DNA from 3 places in the Micromonospora sp. NPDC005686 genome. Region 1 is predicted to be linked to each of the others. Evidence: riboswitches for the same ligand, from Rfam matches in the RefSeq annotation. Region 1 holds a riboswitch; each other region holds the start of a gene.
What was found. Region 1 has a riboswitch for cyclic di-AMP ahead of ACFYON_RS21080 (C39 family peptidase). Riboswitches for the same ligand answer to the same signal wherever they lie in the genome.
Positions count from the first base shown of each region.

Region 2: linked by a shared signal. The riboswitch ahead of ACFYON_RS10080 (transglycosylase family protein) and the one ahead of ACFYON_RS21080 (C39 family peptidase) in region 1 are both predicted to bind cyclic di-AMP.
Region 3: linked by a shared signal. The riboswitch ahead of ACFYON_RS17595 (NlpC/P60 family protein) and the one ahead of ACFYON_RS21080 (C39 family peptidase) in region 1 are both predicted to bind cyclic di-AMP.

Region 1 is NZ_JBIAIY010000009.1:126,332-129,594, reverse strand. Features, by position in the region: gene ACFYON_RS21085 (hypothetical protein) at 1-715, shown strand, start outside; cyclic di-AMP (ydaO/yuaA leader) riboswitch at 1,024-1,166, shown strand; gene ACFYON_RS21080 (C39 family peptidase) at 1,361-2,218, shown strand; gene ACFYON_RS21075 (alpha/beta fold hydrolase) at 2,441-3,187, shown strand; gene ACFYON_RS21070 (CDP-glycerol glycerophosphotransferase family protein) at 3,194-3,263, opposite strand, start outside.
Region 2 is NZ_JBIAIY010000003.1:635,588-638,850, reverse strand. Features, by position in the region: gene ACFYON_RS10090 (M4 family metallopeptidase) at 1-197, shown strand, start outside; gene ACFYON_RS10085 (YbaB/EbfC family nucleoid-associated protein) at 353-802, opposite strand; gene ACFYON_RS10080 (transglycosylase family protein) at 1,023-1,661, opposite strand; cyclic di-AMP (ydaO/yuaA leader) riboswitch at 1,660-1,805, opposite strand; gene ACFYON_RS10075 (LLM class flavin-dependent oxidoreductase) at 1,971-3,263, shown strand, end outside.
Region 3 is NZ_JBIAIY010000007.1:81,649-84,911, forward strand. Features, by position in the region: gene ACFYON_RS17585 (pyridoxamine 5'-phosphate oxidase family protein) at 1-303, opposite strand, end outside; gene dcd (dCTP deaminase) at 382-960, shown strand; gene ACFYON_RS17595 (NlpC/P60 family protein) at 1,025-2,056, opposite strand; cyclic di-AMP (ydaO/yuaA leader) riboswitch at 2,069-2,207, opposite strand; gene ACFYON_RS17600 (peptidoglycan recognition family protein) at 2,446-3,263, shown strand, end outside.

The DNA.
Region 1 (3,263 bases):
CGCCATCTGGTCCTTCCTGCTGCTGCTCGCCCTCGGCCTGCTCGCCGCGCTCGTGGCCCGGCCCGAACGCGACGCCGCGCCGGAGGCCGCCCCCGAGCCGGCCGACGCCGACGCCGTCGGCCGCGACGACCTGATCCGGTACGCCGAGGAGGTGGCGGTGGCCGCCGCCGGGGCCACCCAGACGGCCCGGCGCCGCCGGGAGCAGTGGCTGGCCGCGCAGGACGAGGCGGACCGGGCCTGGACCGCGTACGACGAGGCGGACGGCGCCGCCCGGCGCCTGGCCGGCGCCGCCGCGCTGGCCGCCCCGCGCACACCCCGGACCCCTGCCGAGTACGCGACCCGGGAGCGCTGGCTGCGCCACGCCGCCATGACGGCGCACTGGCGGGGCGACCTGAGCGCCCGTCAGCTCGCCGACGTGCTGGCCCGCCGCAACGGCTGGGATCCGCGCCGGCACCCGGCCGAGCAGGAGATCGTGCTGGCCCGCACCGTCCGGGACGGGCGCCGGGCCGGGTGGGAGAGCGCCGCCGCGCGGGAGCGGCAGGCCTGGCGGGACGCGGAACTGGCCGCCGGGGCCGCCCGTGCGCTCGCCGCTGAGGCGTACGCGGCCAGCGCGGCGCTGTGGCCCGTTCCGGCGTACCGGAGCGCGGCGACGAACCCGCTGCCGGTGCCCGTACCGGTCCGGCGTGCCCGGTGGCGTCCGGCCCGGGTGGGCTGAGACGGTCGTCTCGACCGAATCGTTACCCGGAATGTGGTGGGCCCGGCGACAGGGGACGCCGAATCGGACGCCGCGCGCAGAACGGGCCATCGAGTCACGCGATTGCGGGTCGGCTGGTCGCCGTCTGTCCGCTTTCCGCCGCGAGGTGACGTGAAAACCGCTTGTCCCATCGAGCGAAGTCAGTAACCGGCTGTTCCGAAATCCGTTATCGCGGATCACGTTTGCCCAGGTGGGGACGTTTGGCAGGGGGCAATACCCGCCGGTAGTGTCGGCGCGTCGAAGCGGTAACCGATCGCCGACGGCGACGCCGCGCCGACCCGCCCAATCGTGTCTCACGAACCGGGGACCCATGAGCAACATCGGGGTGAATCCGCGAGCCCACGGCTCGCGGTAGGGCGTACTTCCCGCCCGAATCCGTCAGCTAACCCGGTCGGCGGCCACGGAAGGAGCACCGACCTCGTGCCCACCCCCCGATCGTCCCGCCGCCTCCACGGCGACGTAACGCCCGCGCTCGCCTGACGCGCGACCGCGACCGCCCCCTTGGGCGCCCGGCGTCACGGGCGTTCCCGATCCCCCGGCCATCCGGCCCCGCCGGCACGCGTGAGTTCCTCCGCGTGCCGGGCCGGCGTGCGCCGCTCACGCCCCGTGGAGGATTTCGTGAAGCACCACCTGAAGCGTCAGCTACGACGGATCGTCACCGAACGCCCGTACCAGATGATCGCCGGATCGGCCGCCGCGCTCGTGCTGGCCGTCGGCGCCGGCGCCGTCGCCACCGTTGGTGACGACGCGCCGGTCCAGGAGAACACCGCATCGGTCGCCGAACTCGGCGCCGCCCGCCTCGGCGAGCAGCCCGCCGGCCGCGGCGGGGCCCGGACCGCCGTCCCGCCGGCGTCGCCCAGTGCCTCCGCCGCGCCGAGCGCGTCGTCCAGCGCCTCCCCGTCGGCGAAGGCGGCGGCGGACCCGGACACCACTGCGAAGGCAAAGCCGAAGCCGCCGTCGAGCAAGGCGCTGGACTACGCCTACCAGGCGCAGATCAACTACTTCTACTGCGGCCCGGCCGCCGTGCGCAACGCGCTCAGCGCTACCGGCATCGAGCGCAGCCAGGACGCGCTCGCCGGCCCGCTCGGCACCACCGAGATGGGCACCAACTCGGCCGAGGACACCACCCGAGTGCTCAACCAGCAGGTCAAGGGCAACCCGTACCGGACCCGCATGATTCCCGCCGGCTCGGCCACCCCGGCTCAGATGGACCGGCTCCAGGCCGACGTGGTCGAGGCGATCAGCAACGGCCGCGCGGTCGTCGCCAACGTGGCCGGTGACGTCACCGACACCAACGGCGGCTGGCACTCGTTCCCGGGCGGTCACTACGTCGCCGTGGTCGGCTACAAGAACGACGGCCGGCTCGTACGGATCGCCGACTCGGCCGACCCGTCGCTGCCGTCGTACTGGGTCACCACGATCGACCTGGCGCACTGGATCGCCAGCCGTGGCTACTCCGCCTGACCGTCCCAGCACGAAGGCCGGCACTCCGCTCCGGGGGCCGGCCTTCGTCGCTGTCACCGTCCCGCCCCGCGATCTTGCGGTTCGGGCCCGCGAGTCGCCCGGTTGGCGAGGTATGCGGGGGTGCCGAAGTGCAAGATCGCGCGCGGAGAGGGCGGCAGGGCGGAGCGCGTCGTGGGGGTTCGCGTCTCGCGTGGGCGGGGCGGGCGGTGGCAGACTGCGTCAATGGGCGATACGACGGGTGACCGGCATCTGGTTCTCCTGCACGGCATGGGTGCCACCGGCGAGGTGTGGCTGCCCTGGGCGCCGCTGCTGGAACGCCGCTGGCCCGGCCGCTGGCTCGCCCCCGATCTGGCCGGTCACGGCTGGTCGCCGCCGCTCGACGGCTACTCGTTCGAGGCGCTGGCCCAGCGCGTGGCCGACGGGCTCGGCCCGGTCCGGCTCGGTCCCGACGACCGGCTCGTGCTGCTCGGGCACTCGCTCGGCGGGATGGTGGCGCTGGCGCTCGCCGCCCGGCAGCGGGGTCTTCCGATCGACGCGGTGGTGGGGCTCGGCATCAAGGCGGTCTGGTCCCCGGCCGAGCTGGCGAAGTCGGCGGAGCTGGCCGCCCGGCCGGTCACCTGGTTCGCCACCCGCGACGAGGCGGCCCGCCGCTACCTGCGGGTGTCCGGGCTCGCCGGGCTGTTCGCCCCGGACCATCCGGTGGTGGAGGCGGGGCTGCGGCGGGAGGACGGCCGCTGGCGGCTCGCGATGGACCCGGCCGCGTTCGCGGTCGGTGAGCCCCGGCTGCCGGCTCTGCTGGGGGCCACCGATGTGCCGGTGCTGCTGGCCCGGGGCGAGCTGGACCCGCTGGTGACCGACGCGCAGCTCAAGGAGCTGGGCGTGCCGGTGGCCACGCTGCCCGGGCTGGGCCACAGCGCGCACGTCGAGGACCCGGCTGCGGTGCTCGCCCTGCTCGACCCGTACCTCTGAGCGGGCCTACACCACGGCGCGTGGCGCCGGGACCGCCCGGTCGGGTTCCAGCTCCCGGCGGGCGGCGGCGAGGAAC
Region 2 (3,263 bases), on a different contig from region 1:
ACAAGCTCACCGTCAAGGCGGGCAGCACCACGCTGGCCACCTACTCCAACCTGAACAAGGCCACCGGCTACGTGCAGCGGTCCTTCGACATCTCGTCGCTGGCCGGCACCACGGCGACCATCTCGTTCAGCGGCGTGGAGGACAGCTCGTTGCAGACGTCCTTCGTCGTCGACGACACCGCGGTCAACCTGAGCTGACCGTGGCGTAGCGCGGCCGGTCGTCGTCCTCCCGACGGCCGGCCGCCTCGTCGCGCCCGGCCGGGTGTCGTCGCGCCGGGCCGGCCGCTTCGTCGCGCCGGGCCGGGCGCGTCGTCGCGCCGGGCCGGGCGCGTCGTCCGGCCGGCACCGATGCGTCAGGCCGGGCACGCGCCCTGGGACGCGGCGCCCCGGTCGCGGTGGATCCGCGCGGCCGCCTCGTGCATCGCGCGGCCGAACAGCTCGGCCTGGTCGCCCATGCTGCCGAGCCGGGCGGCGAGCGCGTCGGCGTCGGCCCGCGCGGACGCGCTGACCTGGGCGTCCAGCTCGGACAGCGCCGCGTTGGCGGCGGCGACGAGGTGTTCGCAGAGGACGCCCAGCGGCTCGCCGGCCAGCTCCGGGTCGATCGTCACGGAATCCAGCCGGCCACCCTGGACGGCGACGGCGCGGACCCGGCCGCCGGCGGCCGTGCCCTCGGCGCGCAGGAGGTCGCCCGCCTCGCCGTCGGCATGCGCCGAGGCCCGCGAGCGCATCGAGGTGAGCGCCTGCTGGGTACGGGTCAGCAGCTCATCGAGGCTCGCGGCCGCCGAGAACGGGTCGTTGGTCATATCCGCGCTTTCCTCACGTCTTAGCCGAGCACCGTGACCCTAGCAACCGGCCCCGACGAATCGCGCTCGCCTGCCGGCGTGGGTCGCCTCCCGGTGCCGCGAGCAGGCCGGACGCCCGTGGTGCGGCGTGTCGCGCCCGGGCGGAGACCCGTTGACGCGGCGTGTCGCGGACGGGCGAACGCCCGGCCGGGGTGACCCGGCCGGGCGCCGCCGGAGCCGCTCAGCGCAGGCGCAGCCGCTGACCGGGGAAGATCAGCCCCGGGTCGTCACCGACCACCGTGCGGTTGCGCTCGTGCAGGGCACGCCAGCCGCCGTCGACGCGCTGCGCCACGGCGATCTCCGACAGCGTGTCCCCGGGCCGGACCAGGTACGTCCCGGCGCCGGTACCGGGCCGCGGCGCGACGAGGGCCCGCTCCGGTGCGGCCCTCTTCGTGGCGGGACGCCGCGGCGCGGCCTTCTTCACGCCTGACCGCTTGTCGGCAGTGGCCGACCCGGAACCCTTCTTCGCCGAGCCGCCCTTCTTGCCGCAGACCGGCCAGGCGCCGATGCCCTGCCCGCGCAGCACCTTCTCCGCGACGGCGATCTGCTCGGACCGGCTGGCCAGGTCGGCGCGGGCGGCGTACTTCTGGCCGCCGTAGCCGTTCCAGGTGGCGCGGGAGAACTGGAGCCCGCCGTAGTAGCCGTTACCGGTGTTGATCTTCCAGTTGCCGCCCGACTCGCAGCGAGCGACAGCGTCCCAGTTGACGCCCGCGCTGGCCGGAGCGGCCGAGCCGAACAGGGTCGCGGCGCCGAGGGCGGCGCCGGCCATCACCGCTCCGAGAGCGGTACGGCGGCCTCGGGCTGAGTGTTCAGTTGCCATGTGGATTCCTCCACGCCGACGAGGTGAGCTGTCGGGTTCGGGCCGAGGAGCCCGGCCGCCGGTGGCGGCTTCACCCCGAGGTGACGATGCACCGTGGAACGTGTGGTTCCCCCGCTCCCGCACGAGGTTCGGTGACCGCGGCCGACGGCGGGATTTGGCGTTTCCGGCCTGCGGTGTCCGCTACTGCGAACGAAACCGACGCTAAGAGCGCTTTGCGTCGATCGTCCACTTCTTGTGATGCCCTTCACCCGGCCGGGCTACCGGGCGCTACCGTGGCAGGGCTGGGCAAGATCACGGGAGGCGGGACAGATGACCGATCACGGACACGAGCTGACCTTCGGCGGTTTCCTCACCCCCGCCGCCGCGCAGCCGGACCAGGTGGTGGCGCTGGCCCGGCTCTGCGAGCAGGTGGGGCTGGACCTGGTCACGTTCCAGGACCACCCGTACCAGCCGGGCTTCCTGGACACCTGGACGCTGATGTCCTACGTGGCTGCCGCCACCGAACGCGTCCGCCTGGCCGGAAACGTACTGAACCTGCCGTTGCGCCAGCCGGTGGTGCTGGCCCGCAGCGTCGCCAGCCTGGACCTGCTCACCGGCGGCCGGGTCGAGCTGGGACTCGGCGCGGGCGCGTTCTGGGACGCGATCGAGGCGGCGGGCGGGCGACGCCTGTCCCCGGGCGCGGCCGTCGATGCCCTCGACGAGGCGATCCGGGTGATCCGCGAGGTCTGGGACACCGACCGCCGCGGCATGATCCGCGTCGACGGCGAGCACTACCAGGTGGTCGGCGCCAAGCGCGGCCCGGCGCCCGCGCACCCGGTGGGCATCTGGGTCGGCGCGTACAAGCCGCGCATGCTGCGCCTGGTCGGCCGCGCCGCGGACGGCTGGCTGCCGTCCCTGTCGTACCTGCCGAAGGGCCCCGACGAGCTGCCCGCCCTGAACGCCCTGGTGGACGAGGGCGCCCGGGCCGCCGGACGCGATCCGGCCGCGATCCGCCGCATGCTCAACGTGACCGGCACGTTCGCCCGCTCGTCGGGCGGCCTCCTGGCCGGGCCGCCGGAGCAGTGGGTGGAGGAACTGGCCGGGCTCACGCTGGAGCACGGCATCACCACGTTCATCCTCGGCAGCGACGAGCCGCGCGCGATCCAGATCTTCGGCCAGGAGGTCGCGCCCGCGGTGCGCGAGCTGGTCGCCGCCGAGCGCACCGCGCCCGAGCCCCGCCCGGCCGCTGGACAACAGGCCGCCGGCGGCGGCGCCGGCACGCTCGGGGTCACCCCCACCCCGGACCCGGGGGTACGCCTGAGCGCACGCCGCCCCTGGGACGAGTCCACCCGCCCGAGCGCCCCGCCGCCGCCGGCCGGGCACGCCTACCCGCCCCGGGGACAGGCCGCCGGGCAGCACCTGGTCGACGTGCACGACCACCTGCGCCAGGAGCTCGCCCAGGTGCGCGACCTGCTGGAACAGGTCAAGCGGGGCACGGTGTCGCCGGGCCGGGCGCGGGCCGCGCTGAACGAGATGACCATGCGGCAGAACAACTGGACGCTCGGGGCGTACTGCGCGGCGTACTGCACCATGGTCACCCAGCACCACGGGCTGGAGGACGCC
Region 3 (3,263 bases), on a different contig from region 1:
GGCCGGGTCGGTCACCGGCTGCGCGCGCCCCGCGATGTACGCCTCGTCGTCGCTCTCCTCCGGCGGGAACGAGTGCAGCGCGTAGCGGCCGTCGCGTTCCAGGTCGCGGCGCTTCGGCGAGTCGACGACGAAGCACCAGAGCCCGTCGGCGGTGATCACGGGGGAGACCGGGTGGACCCGGGGGCCGCCGTCGGCTCGGACCGTGGCGAGGTAGCCGAAGCCCGGCCCGTACTGCTGCATCAGGAGGCGGATCTCGTCGGCGAGGCAGGGCTCGTCGGCGGCGAATTCGGACCAGGAAGCCATGTGGACACTCTATCGAACACATGTACGAAGATGTAGTGCGACACGCAGGTCACCCATACCGGTCGCTATGGTGTTCCGATGCTGCTCTCCGACCGCGACCTGGTCTCCGAGATCAAGGCCGGCACGCTCGCGCTGGAGCCCTTCGAGCCGACGCTGGTGCAGCCGTCGAGCATCGACGTACGCCTGGACCGGCTGTTCCGGGTCTTCAACAACCACCTCTACACACACATCGACCCGTCGAAGCAGCAGGACGACCTGACCTCGATGGTCGAGGTGCCGGAGGGGCAGCCGTTCGTGCTGCACCCGGGCGAGTTCGTGCTCGCCTCCACGCTCGAGGTGATCTCGCTGGGTGACCAGCTCGCCGGGCGACTGGAAGGCAAGTCGAGCCTGGGGCGGCTGGGGCTGCTGACCCACTCGACCGCCGGCTTCATCGACCCGGGCTTCTCCGGCCACGTCACGCTGGAGCTGTCGAACGTGGCGAACCTGCCGATCACGCTCTGGCCGGGCATGAAGATCGGCCAGCTCTGCATCTTCCGGCTCTCCTCGCCGGCCGAGCACCCGTACGGCTCGGCCGTCTACGGCTCGCGTTACCAGGGCCAGCGCGGCCCGACGCCGAGCCGGTCCTGGCAGAGCTGGCGCACCTGGCCGACGCGCTGACGGCGCCCGCGGCTGTCGAGAGGGGCCCCCTCCGCTGCCGGAGGCGTCAAGAGAGGGCCCTTCCTCACACCCGGCCGTAGCTGTTGATGTCGCCGTCGTCGACCCGCTTCATCGTGATCGGCTTGCCGGACTGGGAGGCGTGCACCACCCAGCCGTCGCCCACGTACATCGCCACGTGGTGCAGGTCGCCGTAGTAGAAGACGAGGTCACCGGCACGCAGCTCGGCCCGGCTGATCCGCTTCGTCACGCCGTGCTGTTGGCGCGCGTTGTGCGGCAGCGACACACCGCCCTTGGCCCAGGCCGCCATGGTCAGGCCCGAGCAGTCGAAGTGGTCCGGCCCGGCCGCGCCCCAGACGTAGATCTTGCCGATCTGGGCGCAGGCGAACTTGACCGCCGCACCGGCCGCGCCACCGGGGTAACCGGCCGGGCAGGGCGCCGGGCGCAGCGGGCCGCCACCACCCTTGCCGTACACCTTGAGCCGCAGCTTCTGCAGCCGGGCGATCTCGGCGTCGATCTGCTTCTTCTTCGCCGCGAGCTGGGCCTCGGTGCGCGCCAGCCCGGCGATCATCTCGTCCAGCGGCTTCTTCTTCGCCGCCAGCTCGTCGCGCAGCGCCGCGACGGAGCGCACCTGCTCGTGCTGCCGGTGCGCGAAGCGGTCGAGCAGTTCCAGGCCGTTGACCAGGTCACCGGGCGAGCGGCTGCCGAGCAGCGCGTTGACAGTGGACAGGTTGTCGCCCTTGTAGGCGTCGGCGGCGAGCCCGCCGACCTGGCCGAGCGCGGCGTCCACCCGGGCCTGGAGGGGTGCGATCTGCCGGCCGAGCGCGTCGGCTTGCTTGCGCCGCGCGGCGAGTTGCTCGCGTACGGCGTTCACCTGCTCGATGACCGGTTCGAGCTTGTTCCAGTCGCGGTCGATCTGGGCTTCGATCTCGGCGACCGAGGGTTCGGCGTGTGCCGCCGTGGCGCCGCCGGTCAGGACGACGGCGGTGCCGACCAGGGCGGCGAGTGCGGTGGTGAAGCGGGACCAGCGGGTACGCGGCACAGCCGTGAACCGGTCGACCGACCGGCTCGACGACGGCCGCGGGGCATGGAGTGCCACCGGGCGTCCGTACTCCTTCTTCAGTTCCGCCTACCGGGTTAGCTGACGGATTCGGGCGGGAAGGGAGCCGCCCTACCGCAGCAGCGCTGCGGATTCACCCCAGGTACCTGGTTCCCCGGCTCGCCCGTGGGCGACTCGGCGGTGCCGGACCGTCACCGACCGGGGTGGACGGTGAGACATGCGGCCGACGATTCACCAGAGTAGGGACCACAGTTATCGATCCGCAACTTCCGGCGGCGTGACACTCCGTACGCGATGCGGCAGCGCGCCGCGAGCGGAGGCGAAATTTTCTTTCAAGACTGATTACCCACTGGAAAGGTATTGACCATCGCGGGTGTGCGGAGTGAGGGTGGAAACGCAGTGACCCCCATCCCTGTCCAGGAGGTTCGATGCACCTCTCCGCCCCGCCGTCAGGCAGACGGATACTGCTCGCCGCCGCCGTGGTGACCGCCACCGCGCTGGCGACGACCGGCCCGGTGAACGCCGCGCCGGACACGTCCGCGCCCGCGAGCGACAGGCAACAACAATACGCCGCCGCGGCCGCCGAGTACGGCGTCCCGCAGAACGTGCTGCTCGGTGTCTCCTACCTGGAGTCCCGCTGGGACACCCACACCGGGCAGCCGAGCACCAGCGGCGGATACGGCCCGATGCACCTGACCGACGCCGCGCACATCCTCGCCACGCCGGGCAGCGCCCACGTCGACGAGGACGAGGACCCGCGCGGCGACGACTCCCGCCCGCTGAAGCTCGACCCGGCCACGGCCGCCACGCCGGAGCGGGAGACCCCACTGCCGCCCGCCTCGCTCCAGACGCTCGACGCCGCCGCCGCGCTCACCGGGCTCGACGCGGGGACGCTGCGGACCGACCCGGCCGCGAACATCCGCGGTGGCGCGGCGCTGCTGGCGTCGTACCAGAAGGCCCTGGGCGGGCCGGTCGGCGCCGGCACCGACCCGGCGGCCTGGTACGGGGCGGTGGCCCGGTACTCCGGCGCGGACACCACCGACGGCGCGGCGGCCTTCGCCGACGAGGTGTACGACCAGCTCGGCCAGGGCGCCAGCCGGACCACCGACGACGGCCAGCGGGTCACGCTCGCCGCCACCGCCGCGAAGCCGGACCGCTCCCGGCTGGCCCGGCTCGGCCTGCGCAACGCCGAGCGGCCGGACGGGCTGGAGTGCCCGGTCCGGCTGGCCTGCGAGTGGATCCCCGC